3 regions of the Pseudarthrobacter sp. 10T415 genome follow, and region 1 is predicted to be linked to each of the others. Evidence: predicted binding sites of a transcription regulator. Region 1 holds the regulator's gene; each other region holds the start of a gene.
The links. Region 1 encodes LexA, which represses DNA repair genes until DNA is damaged. Its sites were predicted from a motif close to TCGAACANNTGTTCGA; they were not measured.
Positions count from the first base shown of each region.

Region 2: AC1DBN_RS19570 (Y-family DNA polymerase) is a predicted target of LexA. The motif match lies at 2,946-2,961, and genes of this name have one in related genera.
Region 3: ruvA (Holliday junction branch migration protein RuvA) is a predicted target of LexA. The motif match lies at 2,901-2,916, and genes of this name have one in related genera.

Region 1 is NZ_JBFTHJ010000024.1:25,207-30,283, reverse strand. Features, by position in the region: gene AC1DBN_RS19985 (histidinol-phosphate transaminase) at 1-422, opposite strand, end outside; gene AC1DBN_RS19980 (LysM peptidoglycan-binding domain-containing protein) at 558-947, opposite strand; gene lexA (transcriptional repressor LexA) at 1,276-2,025, shown strand; gene AC1DBN_RS19970 (ATP-dependent DNA helicase) at 2,124-4,181, opposite strand; gene hflX (GTPase HflX) at 4,174-5,077, opposite strand, start outside.
Region 2 is NZ_JBFTHJ010000022.1:53,890-58,966, forward strand. Features, by position in the region: gene AC1DBN_RS19565 (hypothetical protein) at 1,144-1,461, opposite strand; gene AC1DBN_RS19570 (Y-family DNA polymerase) at 1,507-2,787, opposite strand; gene AC1DBN_RS19575 (hypothetical protein) at 3,137-3,280, opposite strand; gene AC1DBN_RS19580 (helicase associated domain-containing protein) at 3,593-4,264, opposite strand; partial or broken gene AC1DBN_RS19585 (DUF1622 domain-containing protein) at 4,581-4,790, opposite strand.
Region 3 is NZ_JBFTHJ010000001.1:173,307-178,383, reverse strand. Features, by position in the region: gene secD (protein translocase subunit SecD) at 1-379, opposite strand, end outside; gene yajC (preprotein translocase subunit YajC) at 473-913, opposite strand; gene ruvB (Holliday junction branch migration DNA helicase RuvB) at 1,122-2,207, opposite strand; gene ruvA (Holliday junction branch migration protein RuvA) at 2,200-2,841, opposite strand; gene ruvC (crossover junction endodeoxyribonuclease RuvC) at 2,942-3,520, opposite strand; gene AC1DBN_RS00850 (YebC/PmpR family DNA-binding transcriptional regulator) at 3,586-4,341, opposite strand; gene pdxT (pyridoxal 5'-phosphate synthase glutaminase subunit PdxT) at 4,345-5,055, opposite strand.

The DNA of each region.
Region 1 (5,077 bases):
TCACGCTCGCCCTTGATGTAGCCGGTGTCCGTGCCGCTGGCAAGCAGGGGGTACATGGAGTACGTGGGCGGGAAGCCGAGCGCCGTGCGGCCCGGACCGCCGAATGCCTGAAGGATCTGCTGGAGCACTTCGTTGGAGCCGTTGGCTGCCCATACGTTGGCCTCGTCGAGGCCGTGTCCCAGATACTCGGCAAGGGCCTTGCGGAGCTCGGTGAACTCCCGGTCCGGGTAGCGGTTCAGGCCGGTGGCAGCCTCCGCGACCGCCGCCGTGATGGCGGCTGTGACGTCGGCCGGGACACCATGGGTGTTCTCGTTGACGTTGAGGAGGATGGGGACATCCAGCTGCGGGGCACCGTAGGGCGTGATGCCCCGGAGGTTGCTGCGGAGGGGAAGCCGGTTCAGGCGTTCAAGCTGGTCATTCACCTGAACAGTTTAGTGGGAGGTGCGGTCGCCCGAAAATGTGACGGTCCGCGCCTTCCCATGCAACGTCGGCTCTGGGCGGCACACCTGCTGTTCCGGGACTTCGATTCAGCCAGGGAGACGTGCCGCGAACCATTCCTAGCGTGTGGGGATGTACAGCTGCTGTCCCGGGAGAATCTTCCCGGCGGACAGGTTGTTGAGCTGCACGATATCTGCCACGACGTCCCTGGCGTCCCGCTCGGGCGCGAGGTCGGAGGCGATCCCCCACAGCGACTCACCCGGCTGCACGGTGACCGTGACGGTGGGGGTCACGGTCAGGTCCGTTGCGGAGTCGGAGGCCTTGGCCGGGGAGTTGAAGAAGCCGGCCAGTGACAGCAGGAGCGCTGCCAGCAGCACCACGGGAATCCCGATCAGGACAATCTTGCCCCGCCGCGTGAGGCGCAGTGGTGGCAGCGGCGCCTGCTGAGCCCGTGCACCGTTGCCGTGAACGTCGAAACCGTGTGACCTGAAAGCGGATGTAGCTGACATGACCTTAGCCCTCCTGGACCGTACTGCGTCTGTTGGTGTTGCCTGCTGGTGCCGCCCCATGGTGCTGCCTGACCGGCTCCGTGTTCGAACGGCTGCTCGCCTGGTTAGAACACATATTCGAATACTGCTTGATTCAGTTTTAGCACCTATGGACGAACAATGTCGAGACTCGCTAGAACAAATGTTTGAAAAAGCCATGTGGCTGACCTACGTTTGGAGGCAGGAACATCCACTCCTGAAGTTGATCAGCAGGGTCTGACATTGACGGCGGGAACACTTAGTCCGGTGCAGTTGAAAGCCCGGTGGCAACCGAAAGGCAACGGCGAACATGGCAGCAGCAGCCACCGGGGGCAGGGCGACCTCTCAGCCGAAAAGGACAGCCAAGGGCTTGACGCCGCGGCAGAAGAAAATCCTCGAGACCATCCAGCGCTCGGTCAACGTCAACGGCTACCCGCCGTCCATGCGCGAGATTGGGGACACCGTAGGGCTGGCCAGCCTCTCAAGCGTCACCCACCAGCTCTCGCAGCTGGAAAAGCTGGGCTACCTGCGGCGTGATCCGAAGCGGCCCCGGGCCATGGAAGTCCTGATGCCGCTGACCCTCGACGGCGGGACCACCGGCAGGGCGGCCAGGCAGGCAGCGGAACCCGCGGCTGCGGCCTCCACGGGCATCACAGCGTCCGTCACGGAGTTGCCCACCGCGCTGGACACGGCCATGGTGCCCCTCGTCGGCCGCATCGCCGCCGGCGGCCCCATCCTCGCGGACCAGGTGGTGGAAGACGTTATGCCGCTCCCCCGCCAGCTGGTGGGCCAGGGCGAACTGTTCATGCTGAAGGTGGCCGGTGATTCCATGGTGGACGCCGCCATCTGCGACGGCGACTGGGTGGTGGTCCGGCGCCAGGCCGATGCCGCGAACGGCGACATTGTTGCGGCGCTCCTGGACGACGAAGCCACGGTCAAGACGTTCCGCCAGCGGGACGGCCACACGTGGCTGCTGCCCCAGAACACGCAGTACGAACCGATCCTTGGCGACCATGCCACGATCATGGGCAAGGTGGTTTCGGTCCTCCGCTCGCTGTAGCGTGGCCGCCGTCAACAACAGGCCACAGCAGTCCAGCCAATAAGGAAGGCGCCGTTCCGGGGAACGGCGCCTTCCTTATTAGGGTTTTCAAATGGTGCCTACGGCGTTTCCCCGGCCAGCCTCTCCAAGGCCGCGATCGCCGTCGTGCGGTCCGTCGTGGCCCAGAAGGGCGGCAGGGCGCCGCGCAGGAACCCGGCGTAGCGTTCCGTGGCCAGGCGGGAATCGAGGACCGCCACTACGCCCTTGTCGCCGGTGGAGCGGATCAGCCTGCCGGCGCCCTGGGCCAGCCGGATGGCGGCATGCGTGGCTGAGACGGACATGAAGCCGTTGCCGCCTGCCTGTGCCACGGCCCGGGAGCGGGCGGTCATGAGGGGGTCGTCCGGGCGTGGGAAGGGGATCCGGTCGATGACCACCAGCCGGCAGGAAACCCCTGGGACGTCAACTCCCTGCCAGAGCGACATGGTGCCAAACAGGCACGTATCCGGTTCGTCTGCGAACTGCTTGACGAGGGCCGTCATGGTGGAGTCGCCCTGGCACAGGACCGTCATGCCCAGCTTGGGCCGGAGTGCTTCGGCCGCCTCTTCGGCTGCCCGCCGTGAGGAGAACAGGCACAGCGCCCCGCCGTTCGAGGCGCGGATGAGTGCCTCCAGCTCTGCAAGCGATTCGGGTGACGCACCACGGCCCGGCTTGGGCAGGTGCCCGGCCACGTACAGGATCCCCTGCTTGGGATAGTCGAACGGCGAGCCGACGTCGATCCCGGTCCAGGCCGGCGCCCCTTCGCCCACCAGGCCCAATCCCCCGGCGGCGGGCTCGAAGGCAGAACCGATGGCCAGGGTTGCGGACGTCAGGACCACTGTATGCCCGGCGAAGAGCCCCTCACGCAGCCTCCCGGCCACGGATAACGGCGCGATATTGACCAGCGCAGGAGCACTGTCCTCAGGTTGGGTATAGCCCTGGCCGGGATCGAAGGTTCCGGCGCGCGAGATCCACACGACCTCGCGGTTCTCCTTCGCCGCCAATAGCCGTTCGGATAGTTCGAGGATGAGCATCAGGCGTGAACGCGCAAGCTGCCTGCCGCCGTCGGCCGTGTTGCTGCTGTCCCCCTTGGAGTCGGACAGCGCCGCCCTGCAGGCCTCGCGCAGCTGGTCCACGCAGTCGAGCTGTTCGTCGTTCAGCCCGTTGGGGAGCAGCCCGCTTGGCACGCCGGCAAGGGCCAGCTCCAGGTTCGCTGCCGCGGCATTGAGCGCGTCCACGGTGATCGCCGTGTGCTTGCGGGCGCCTGAGGCAGCGGCGTGGACCATGGCGACGGAGAGCTGGCCGGACACTGCACCGGTAACCCGGTCCTGAAGCTCGTGGGCCTCATCCACCACCACAACGTCGTACTCGGGCAGCACCGCGAGTCCCTCGAACGCGCTGACCGCGAGCATGGCATGGTTGGTCACCACGACGTCGGCATCGGCAGCGTCCTGGCGGGCCAGCTCGCTGAAGCATTCCTCGGCCAAGGGGCATTTCTGGGAGCCCAGGCACTCCATGGACGTCACCGAAACCTGCTTCCAGGCGCGGTCCGTCACGCCGGGCAAGAGTTCATCCCGGTCTCCTGTGGACGTCTTTTCCGCCCATTCCCGGAGCCGGACCACTTCCTTTCCGAGCTGGGACTGCGGCCCGCCGGCGGCTGCGGCGAAGTGCGGCACGCTGGTGTCCTCACCGAGGGAGAAGAGCTGCCCCTCGGAGGGTTCCTCGGAGGGAAACCCGCCTTCCAGCTTGTGCCGGCACACGTAATTGGACCGGCCCTTGACCAGCGCCACCTTGACCGGACGGTCGAGGGCCGGGGTGATGGCCTTGAGGAGCCGCGGCAGGTCCCTGCCCACAATCTGCGTCTGCAGGGCAAGGGTGGCCGTGGATACCAGGGCCGGCTTGTTGCTTTCAAGCGCATGGGCGATCAGCGGGATCAGGTATGCCAGCGACTTTCCGGTACCGGTCCCGGCCTGCACCAGCAGGTGGTTTCCCGTTTCGATGGCCTGCGCCACCTGCCGCGCCATCTCGTGCTGCCCGGAGCGGCTTTGGCCGCCCATGGCGGAAACGGCCCGGTCGAGCAGCTCGATGACGAGCTGCCCGCCGGCCGTTTCCTTGGATTCAGTTGCCACAGCCTCAGGCATTGACGGCAAAGGATTCCAGTTCGGCGGCCAGGCCCTCGCGGACCTTCACCACCGCCCGGGTTCCGGCCTCGACATGGTCCATGCTGATGATCTCCGCGTCGGAGTCGTGCAGCTTGCTGATCAGGTCGCCGCGGTTGTACGGGATAAGGAGCTCCAGCTGGACGCCGGGACGCGGAATCGAATCGCTGATGGTCTTCAGCAGTTCCGCGATTCCCTCGCCGGTGCGCGCCGAAACCACCACATGGCGCGGTTCACGCTGCTTCAGCCGTTCCACTACGAAGGGATCTGCGGCGTCGGCCTTGTTCAGGACGATGATCTCCGGGATCTTGCGGGCGTCAACCTCGCCGAAGACCTTCCGCACAGCGGCGATCTGGCCTTCCGGATCCGGGTGGGACGCATCCACCACATGCAGGATGAGGTCGGAATCGGCCACTTCCTCCAATGTGGACCGGAAGGCCTCCACCAGCTGGGTGGGGAGGGACCGGACGAAGCCCACGGTGTCGGCCAGCGTGTAACCCAGACCGTCAGATGTCTCGGCTTTGCGGATGGTGGGGTCCAGCGTGGCGAACAGGGCGTTCTCCACCAGCACCCCGGCATCGGTCAAGCGGTTGAGCAGGGACGACTTTCCAGCGTTCGTGTAGCCCGCAATTGCTACGGACGGCACTTCATTACGACGACGGTTGGCGCGCTTGGTTTCCCGGGCAGGCTTCATCGCCGCGATTTCGCGCCGCAGCTTGGCCATCCGGGTACGGATCCGTCGGCGGTCCAGTTCGATCTTCGTCTCACCGGGACCGCGCGAACCCATGCCGGCGGCGGCACCGCCCACCTGGCCGCCGGCCTGGCGGGACATCGAGTCGCCCCAGCCGCGCAGGCGCGGAAGCAGGTACTCGAGCTGC
Region 2 (5,077 bases), on a different contig from region 1:
GTGGTAGGGGATTAGGATGGTACTGGTGTGGTACTGGTATGGTACTGGCACGGTACCGGTTTCGGTATATATTTGGTGCTAGTCCGTTAGCAGTATGGTCCTCGTGCAAGAGTTGCCCACAGTGCAGGTCAGGAGCTCTGGTGGTGCGGTACCAGCTCGCCGGCGGTAGCAGCGTCGCGAGGGGCCGGTGGGGGTGCACTGGGGAAGGGACTAGGGCGGTATTTAAGTCGCTGTCCAAGGCGTACCTTCTCGAGAGTCCAAACGTCGTTGCCGGTGGTGGCGTCAACTCGGGGATGGCGATGCTATTGCCTACGGGCCACTTTCTGGGCTGGTATTACACCGATGTGGTACCACAATGGTGTAATACGGCGCTTAAGGCCATGGCATGGCATTATCCAATGAGTTGGGCCCGCCTGACACCAGTGTGTCGCATAGCAAAAAACTGGCAAAGCCCCTCACACAAAAGGTTTTGAGACATAGTTATGCGAATCTCCGAGAGCAGAAACGTCGCGTGATTCCGCAGGAACCAGGACCACCTAAGGAACCGTGCCAGTGAGACGTCGAGTATGCCAAGGGCTTCCAGACAGTGTGGAGCGTAGTGCTTGGGGCGCCTTCACCCTGCGGGGTAAATTTCCCCATCAGGGATAGAGACCGATGCAGGAAAGCATGACCTGGTAGCGCGCCTGGACGACCCGCCTGCTGGCGGTAGTCAGTTCTCACCGTCGCCCGCACAAACCTTGAACCGCACCGGCCAAATGTCAGGGTCTTCGGGTCAGGGTGCTTTCCAGTGCTGCCAACAGTCTTGGCGCATGGTTGCCTACCCTGAGGTCTACCGGCCGCTCTCCACCCAACGGGTGGCAGGGTGTCATCATCCAGAGGGCGAAGTAGTTATGAGGGATGCGCTGTTCTATCGCGCGCTGGAATAGGCCCACGACGACTGGATCCAGCGACAGATCCCGCTGGAACTGGAAACCAGGACAAAACGTGCCGTCGTCAATGAAGACACGAACGAGTTGGCGCAACGCCGGTTCGGCATCCGGAAAAACGGCTTCGAACCGTTCCCGGGCCTTGCTCAACGCTGGCAGACCGAATTCATCGCGGATGGCGTCCCATAACTGCGGTGGGATGGGGGAACGGTATAAGTCAGTTGGCATCGATGATGGCGCCCAAAAGCCATTGTGTGGAGGTGGGCTCACGGCGTAGCAGGAAAGTTCGCAGCGCTGAGCTTGCTGATGAAACCTGGACTTGCCAGTGTTCGATGTCGACGACGTTCCCGACACCGACGGGCACGGTGTTGCGGGTTTCCCCCCAGGAGTCTCTGGTGAACCAGTGGGCGCTGTCCAGGCTCGGGTCGACTGCCCAGATCCGGTCGTCGTAGCGGATGGCCAGGGGAGTGCCGGCGGTGGTGAAGCGGACATCGACGGGAATGCTGAGTGTGGGGGCTTCGGGGGTGATGGTCATTGCTGGTGCTGTTCTTTCCGGGGGTAGCTGCGTGGGGGAGTGGTGTTAGGCGGCTTTGACGAGGGGGAGTTCGTCCCAGTGGGTTGTGTATCTGGGCGAGAGCATGTCGCGTTTCATGGTCCAGTCCGGGCCTCCGCGGATCCCGCCGTAGCCGAGACCGATGGACCCGCGGCCGTACCGGCGGGTGACGTCTTCGAGCAGGGGGCCGATGTGGCGTTCCTCGTGGGGATTTTCGAACAGTTCGAGGGGTTTTTGGTTGCCTGTGGGCCGTAGGTCGGTGACCATGAACCCGGCCCGGGCATAGCCGATTCCTTCGACGATGCGCGGCAGGAGGGCGTGGGCTGCTTTGGTGAGAATGACGGGGTCGGCGGTGGGCATGGGCAGCGGGACTGACACGGCGGGGTAGGAGGTGTCGTTGGGGTTGAAGTGCGAGGTCCCGGCGAAGGCGGTGAGGACTTTGGCCTGTAAGCCATGTTTGGCCAGCCTCGCGGAGGCTTGTTGGCCGTAGACGCTCTTGACCTGGCGGACGCCGGCCTTTGTGGTGATGGGTTTGGCGAAGGAGCGGGAGAAGATCAGCTGGTCCCGGCCGATGCGTTCTTCTTCCATCGGGATGCAGGGGGTGCCCTGCAGTTCCAGGACGGTGCGCATCACGACCACGTTGAACTTGTCCCGAACCAGCACCGGGTCGGCTTGGGTGAGGTCGGCTATGGTGAAGATTCCCATGACGTTCAACCGCTTCGTGAGCCGCCCGGCGATGCCCCAGACTTCCTCGACGGACAGCCGGACAAGCAGGGCCTGGCGCGCTTCGGCGGGGATGGAGTCCCAGTGGCAGACTCCGTTGAAGGTTTTGTTGTTCTTGGCCCACTTGTTCGCCAGCTTCGCCAGCGTCTTGGTCGGGCCGATGCCAACGCATACGGGCACGCCGACGTTCCGCCGGACCGTGGCCTTGATCGACCGGCCCATCGCCGCAAGCTCCGCGGGAGTGCCTTTGACGCCGAGGAAGGCCTCGTCGATGCTGTACACCTCGAGCCAGGCTGAGTACCGGCCGAGGAGTTCCATCACCCGGGCGCTGATGTCCCCGTAGAGTTCGTAGTTGCTCGACAGGGCAACCAGGCCCCATTCCTTTGCCCTGGGTGCGAGTTTGAACCAGGGATCGCCCATGGCGATGCCTAGTGCCTTGGCTTCGGGGGAGCGGGACACGGCGCAGCCGTCATTGTTCGAGAGCACGATCACCGGCCGTCCTTCCAGGGACGGGTCGAATGCCCGCTCCGCGGAGGCGTAGAAGCAGTTCACGTCCACGTGCGCAATCTGCGGCATCCGCCGCATCAATGCAGGTTTAGACACCGCCAGCTCCTCCGCTAGGACGCGGGGCTGCCAACGGGGCACTGTGCTCACACCGGGGTGCCGTAAAAGACGCCAGCGGAACCACTGAAGACTGAAATAGCACATAGGAACGAATAAGCACGACAGCAACACACCTATAATCGAAAGTATATTCGAAGAGCTTACAGCGGGGCACTGACAATGTGGTTTTCCACCAGGCTGTATCCAACGGCAGGACCTGGACGCCGTTCGGTTTGTGGTCAGGGGCGGCGCACTGGGCAGGGCGGGTGGGGGAGCGGAGGCCCTTCCGAGGAGAGGAAAGCCGGGCCAGGTTTTGCCGGCTGCTGGGCGTCTAGGAGAGGCGGCGGTAGGGGCCTGGCTTTACCTCGACCAGGAGGGGCAGCGGCAGCTGGACGGGGTCGGCCCCGACGGGCTCGTCGAGCAGCTCGTTGATCGAGGTCTGCCCTGTCAGTTGCCCGGATGCGTCCCGTTCCATGTCTTAGGCCCTAGACGCCGACTCGTCGGCTCATTTGCGGACTCGCTGAGCCCGGGATGCCTGAGGGTCCGCGTTCTGCGAACGCGGACCCTCAGGGGCGTAAACATCCTGCTGCTTACATCTAAGAGCATCCCACAAAACCCGGTACGCAGCTCCCCGGACAAGCCATCAGGCCCCGGTTGAACGGACCCGGCCGCAGCGGGCAGGGGAGTGGGCGGCCGTCTGAGACGGCCCAGCCCCGTGCGGCTGCCCCCGGCTCTGCGCTGCCGGTGCACGCCGGGGCTGGTCGGGGCACGACGCGGACCGGGCGTCCTAAGCCGGAGCGGTTCTTGGTTTCTGGCCGCTGCGCCGGCGGCCTTCGCGCCAGCCGGGAAGGAGGTCGTTGAGTTGCTCCGCTTTGACCGGGTCCATCCTGCCGGCACGGTAGTCGATCCGCTGGGTATGCAGCCACACCCCGAGGGTGCGCTCGTCCCTGTCGTCGGTCTTCTGGTGCCGCGGCCAGTCCCCGCCGCCGGACCTGACGTCCCGGATCCGGTCCAGGCGTTGCTGCCACCGCACCTCGTCCTCCGTTTTACGGGTCGACGGCGTGTCCCATCCGGGAATGACCGCCAGAGCTTCTCTGTACACGGGGGAGAAGGTTCCGGCGGCTGCTTCCTGCCTGCGTCGCAGCAGCCACATCCCGAGCGCCCGCTTCCGCGGCGTCTTCTCGTGGGTGCCCGGCAACCGCCCGTGCTTCCTGTAGAAGGCCAGGACATCGGAGAGGTTCCGCCGCCCGGCCCACACTGTCCGCCGTCGCGGCGAAGCCAGGGCCGCCTGGTGCTCCTCACGAAGCCCCGGATCCTGTTGCGCGGCGATCTGCAGGTGGTACCGGACCGTCGTCGCCGCGGCTCCGGCGCCTTCGGCGATCGCAGACGTCGGCGTACCCTGCCGGTACAGCAGAACGAATTCAGGATCGGGCGCCATACGCCGGCTACCAGTAGTCACCCTTCCGGTCCTCCTTTCACTACCGGTCCTAAGCCTAAAGCGGGGCACCACTCCCGTGCGGTGACTCCTCGCCGGGCTCGCACTAGTGGGAGCGCCCACTCCGCAAGCCCGCGGCCGGCTGCTGGGCCCTGCCGGACCGTCGCACGGGCCAGAGCATTGTGGTCACCTCTCCGCCGCGCTCCCTGCAAAATATAATCCGGCTGGTCCCTTGGGGTGCGACGAGAGGGTTTTAGTGCGCATGCGACCAGCTTCTGCTTAGGCGCGAGCGTCCCGGGCGAGGACGGCGCTGCAGCTGCCCCGGAGCGGGCCGGGCGCATCAGGAGGAAGCTGCCCTGGTGGGCTGGTTATCTTTCTGCCAAGGCCAGCGCCCGGTGATTTCCAGTTCGAGGGAAAAGCTGAGAAATGTCCTGATGACCACGATGACGGCCAGTACTCCAACGCTGGTGAAGGTAGGGGTGACAGCAACGGTGCGAATAATGTCAGCGGCAACAAGAAGTTCCAGACCCCCCCGATGGCCCAAGCGGCGTGTACTCCGCTGTAGCTCTTGCTGCCGTCGAGCATCTCGAGGGTTCGGCGCGACCCTGTGCTAGAAGCCGCCGTCTTCCCGAAAAGAGTCTGCCTCCCGAGCTTCAGGTGAGCGAAGCGGACCGCTGGGCCGCACTTGCCCCTTTGACGCAAGTGGAGCCACGTCGGATGAACCAGTGACTCGGGCAGGCCACCTATTCGAGGCATAAGCCTTCCGCACGTCCGCTGGAGGATTCTCATACGCGCCACTCCCAAGTCGGTGCCCTGGCCCATCCGAGTGCCACTGAA
Region 3 (5,077 bases), on a different contig from region 1:
GCACGGGCCGGAAGTTCATGTCCGCGGATGCCTGGATCAGGTCGCGGGTGGCAGTGGACGGCGTGCCCGGGAGGCTCACCACCACGTTGCGGCCCGACTGCGTGCTGATTTCGGCTTCGGCTACGCCGGAACCGTCAACGCGCTGGCGGATGATCGCCACGGCCTGGTTCAGCTGTTCTTCATTGATGTCAGAACCGCCCTCAACCTTCGGCGCCAGGATCATCTGGGTACCGCCTTCGAGGTCAAGTGCCAGCTTGGGCGACCAGCTTGCCTGCCCGGCGACGGTGCCGGCGGCCAGGACGGCTGTCAACGCGGCGATGATTACGCCCAGCCAGACCAGGACCCTGAGGCCGGGCTTCTTGGGGCCAGTTCGTGCCATTGTCGATCTTTCTCTTATTCACGGAGGAACCGCCGGTGCGCATGGGCACCGACGGTTGTCCGCAGCGGTAGAGGGGTTAAGGTGCCGGAAGGACTAGCTGTCCTTCTTGCCCTCATCGTTGAGGCGCTTCAGGGTCTCGTCCGGGGTCTCAGCCGGGAACGCGGTGGTCTCAGCGGCAGTGGCAGGCGCAGCCGTGGTGCCGGCCGTGGTGCCCGCCGCCTCCGGAGCGGTCAGGGACGAAGCATCGTCCGGTACGGCGGGGGCAGCGGCTTCCGGCGCAACCGCCGGTTCCATCACCTTGGTGACGGACTGCCGGTGCACGGTGGCAAGGTTGCCCGGGGAGAGTTCCAGGGTGACCTTGTTCTCGGCCTCATCGATGTCCACGATCCGGCCGTAGAGGCCGAAGCTGGTCATGACGTCGACGCCCGGGCCGAACTTCGACTGGAGCTCCGCCTGCTGCTGCTGCGTCTTCTTGTTCCGGCGGAACATCATGAAGATGAATACGCCGAGCATGACGAACAGGAGAATTGACATTGGATCCAAGGGGAATTCCGTCCTTTGTGGTACCTGGCTGGTTTTCCGGCAGCGCCGGACTTTGTCTGTGCCGGGCGGAACAGTCATGGAAGCCGATCCCTGACGGACCTCCTGCACCGGCGGCGCGGCCGATAGGCCATGCGCACAACAAAGACCCGAACGTGCCGAGCGTCATACCAGTCTAAGGGGAAAAGCTGGAGGGAGCCTGTTATTGGCTCTCCGGGGCCCAGTCCCCCGTGACCTCGGCACCCGTTTCGCGGTCAAAAAGATCCAGCTGTTCCTGGCCGAACACGCCTGCAGGGATGGCATAGCCCAGATGTGTCCAGGCCGGCGCCATGGCGATGCGGCCGCGTGGGGTGCGGCCCAGGAGCCCTTCGCGGACGAGGAAGGGCTCCGCGACAGTCTCCACTGTTTCGGTTTCTTCGCCGACGGCGATCGCAAGCGTGGAGAGCCCCACGGGCCCTCCGCCGAACTTGGTGATGAGCGCCTCGAGGACGGAACGGTCCAGCCGGTCGAGCCCCTTCTTGTCCACTTCGTACATGTCGAGCGCCGCCGACGCGGACCGGGCATCGATCTGCTCTACGCCATGGACCAAAGCCCAGTCGCGCACGCGGCGCAGCAGCCGGTTGGCAATTCGGGGCGTTCCGCGGGACCGGCCGGCGATCTCGCTGAAGCCGGCGGAATTGACCTTCAGGTCCAGCAGGCCGGCGGAGCGCCGCAGCACAAGTTCGAGTTCCGGAACCGAGTAGAACTCCAGATGGCCTGTGAAACCGAAGCGGTCCCGCAGCGGACCGGGAAGCAGCCCGGCCCGGGTGGTGGCGCCCACCAGTGTGAAGGGGGGAAGTTCCAGCGGGATGGCAGTGGCACCCGCGCCCTTACCCACCACAATGTCCACACGGAAATCCTCCATGGCCATGTAGAGCATTTCTTCAGCCGGCCTGGACATGCGGTGGATTTCGTCGAGGAAGAGGACTTCGCCCTCGGACAGCGATGACAGGATGGCGGCGAGGTCGCCGGCATGCTGGATCGCAGGGCCGCTGCTGATGCGCAGCGGAGCGTTCATTTCCGCCGCCACGATCATGGCAAGGGTGGTCTTGCCGAGACCCGGAGGACCCGAAAAGAGCACATGGTCGGCGCTGCGGCCGCGCATGCGGGATGCCTTCAGGACCAGGGACAGCTGCTTCCGCACGCGGTGCTGGCCCACGAAGTCGTCCAGGTTCTTGGGGCGGAGTGCGGCTTCGATGGCGCGTTCCTCAGGCTCCTCCCCTGCTGCCACCAGTGACGGTTCAGCCACGGCTGCCTACGCGGTTGCCCGCCCGCGCGCCGTCCTGGCCGAGCCAGCGGAGGGTGGTCCGGAGGATCTCCGGGACGTTGCCGCGGAAGGAAACTTCGGGCTCGTCCGCCAGTGCCTTGTCGATGCTCGACGACGCGTCCTTTTCGGACCAGCCCAGGCTGGTCATGGCGGCGACCACCTGCGGCTTCCAGCTGGCCTCCGCCGCGGTGGTGGCCGCAGCGGGAGCCGTACCGTGCGGAACAAGCTTGCCGGCCAGCTCAAGGACAATCCGCCCCGCCACCTTCGGACCGATCCCGGGAACCTTGGTGAAAGTCTTGTTGTCGCCGGTGTGCGCGGCAACGCGGATCGCTTCAGGATCGTGGACGGCCAAAACGGCCAGTGCGAGGCGCGGACCCACGCCGCTCACACTCAGCAGGACCTCGAAAACTTCACGTTCGTCGTCGTCCGCAAAACCAAACAGCGTCATCGAGTCTTCGCGGACGATCAGGGAGGTGAAGACCTTTCCCTCTTCGCCCACGTGGAGCCCGCTGAGGGTCTGGGGGGTGGCGTAGACGTTCATGCCCGCACCGTTCAAGTCGATGACGGCCGTGGACAGGCCTACGTGCGCTACGGTTCCGCGGAGGAAACTGATCAAGGCCTGGCTCCTGCTTGTGCTGCCGGGCCGCCGCCTGGCAAGAGGCGGAGCCCGGTTATCCGAACATATTTACGAATACCCTAGCAAGCTGCGGGGACATTCAGCGTGCGCGGCGCGCCTTCGCTTCGGCCTCGGCCCACGCCCGCTGGGCCGGTGTCAGCGCCGAACTGCCCGGACCGGTAGTGGCAACCGAGGCACCGCTTCCGGCGCGCCAGGCGTGCGTGATGGCCAGTGCCAGGGCGTCCGCGGCATCGGCCGGACGGGGCGGCGCGTCGAGGCGAAGGATCTTGGTGACCAGCTTGGTCACAGCGTCCTTGTTCGACGTGCCGCTGCCCGTAACGGCGGCCTTGACCTCCGACGGCGTATGGAGCGCCACCGGGATCCCGCGCCGCGCTGCCGCTGCAATCACCACGCCGGACGCCTGCGCCACACCCATCACGGTGCTGACGTTCAGCTGCGAGAAGACGCGTTCGACGGCGAGCACCTGGGGCTCGTAGCGGTCCAGCCATTCGTCGATGGCCAGCGCAATCACGAGCAGACGCTGGTCCAGGGATTCGTCGGGCGAGGTTCCGACGACGCCGACGGCCACCATGGTGGCCCGCCGGTTCCGCTCGACGTCCACCACCCCGATGCCGCAGCGGGTCAGGCCGGGGTCCACTCCCAGGACACGGAGCGTCATGGAGATGGACTGTGTCGCGATGGGGTGTGCTGCGACGGGCGCAGGTCAGCAGGCAAAGCCGCCGGTCACTCTGATTCCAGGGCGGCCTGGACCTCGTCGCTGAAATCGGCGTTGCTGTAGACGTTCTGGACGTCGTCGAGCTCCTCGAGGGCGTCGGCCAGCTTCATGAACTTCCGCGCTCCGTCGACGTCCAGCCCCACCTGCATGGACGGAACGAATTCCACTTCATCGGTGTCGTACTCGATGCCGGCGTCCTTGAGGGCGTCGCGGATGGCCGGAAGATCGCCCGGTTCGGAGTGGATCTCGAAGGATTCGCCGTTGTCCTTGACCTCTTCGGCGCCGGCGTCCAGGACGGCCATGAGGACGTCGTCTTCGGCCAGGCCGTTCTTGGGCAGGTTCACCACGCCCTTGCGGTTGAACAGGTAGCTGACGGAGCCGGGATCGGCGATGGTGCCGCCGTTGCGGGAGATGGCGAGGCGGACCTCGGATGCCGCGCGGTTCTTGTTGTCGGTGAGGCACTCGATCAGCAGGGCGGAACCCTGCGGGCCGCGGGCTTCGTACATGATTTCGGTGTAGTCAACCACTTCGCCGGTGAGCCCGGCGCCGCGCTTGATGGCGCGGTCGATGTTGTCGTTGGGGACCGAAGTCTTCTTCGCCTTGGTGACCGCCAGTTCGAGGCCGGGGTTGCCGGCCAGGTCCGGTCCGCCCATGCGGGCAGCAACTTCGATGTTCTTGATCAGCTTGGCGAAGGACTTTGCACGGCGGCTGTCAATGATCGCCTTTTTGTGCTTAGTCGTCGCCCATTTGGAGTGGCCTGACATGCTTTACGCTTCTCCTCTGATCATGCGGATAAAAAGTTCGTGTACGCGTTTCTCCCCGGTCACTTCCGGATGGAAGGAGGTGGCCAGCAGCCGGCCGGAACGCACTGCGACAATTCTAGCGGCCCCGGGCAGCCCGGCGGTGTGGGACGCATGTTCCGGATCGGCCGGTTCAACCTGGGCCAGGATTTCCACGCCGGGGCCTACGCGCTCCACCCACGGTCCGCGGATGAAGACGGCATGGACCGGAGCCACACCGGCGTCGGTGGCGCTGAACTCCAGGCCCTTAAAATCCAGGTCCGTCTCGAAGGACTCGCGCTGGCGTCCGAAAGCGTTGCGGCGGACGGTCATGTCCAGCCCGCCGAACGTCTGCTGGGGGGCACCCGAAAGGTCCGTGGCGGGGTCGGCAATGTCCGAGGCCAGCAGGATCATGCCCGCGCAGGAACCGTAGACCGGCAGCCCGCCGGCAATGCGTTCACGCAGCGGCCCGGCCAGCCCGAAAGCCCTCGCGAGCTTGTCAATGGCCGTGGACTCGCCGCCGGGGATGATGAGCCCGTCCAGGCCGTCGAGTTCCTGCGGACGCCGGACGCTGACCCCCTCGGCGCCGGATTCAGCGGCGGCACGGAGGTGCTCGCGGAAGTCGCCCTGGAGCGCCAGGACGCCGATCCGGAGGCCCGAGCCCACGCGTGCGGGATCGGCGGAAAGGGAGTTTGTCATCGTCCCAGCATACGGGCACCGG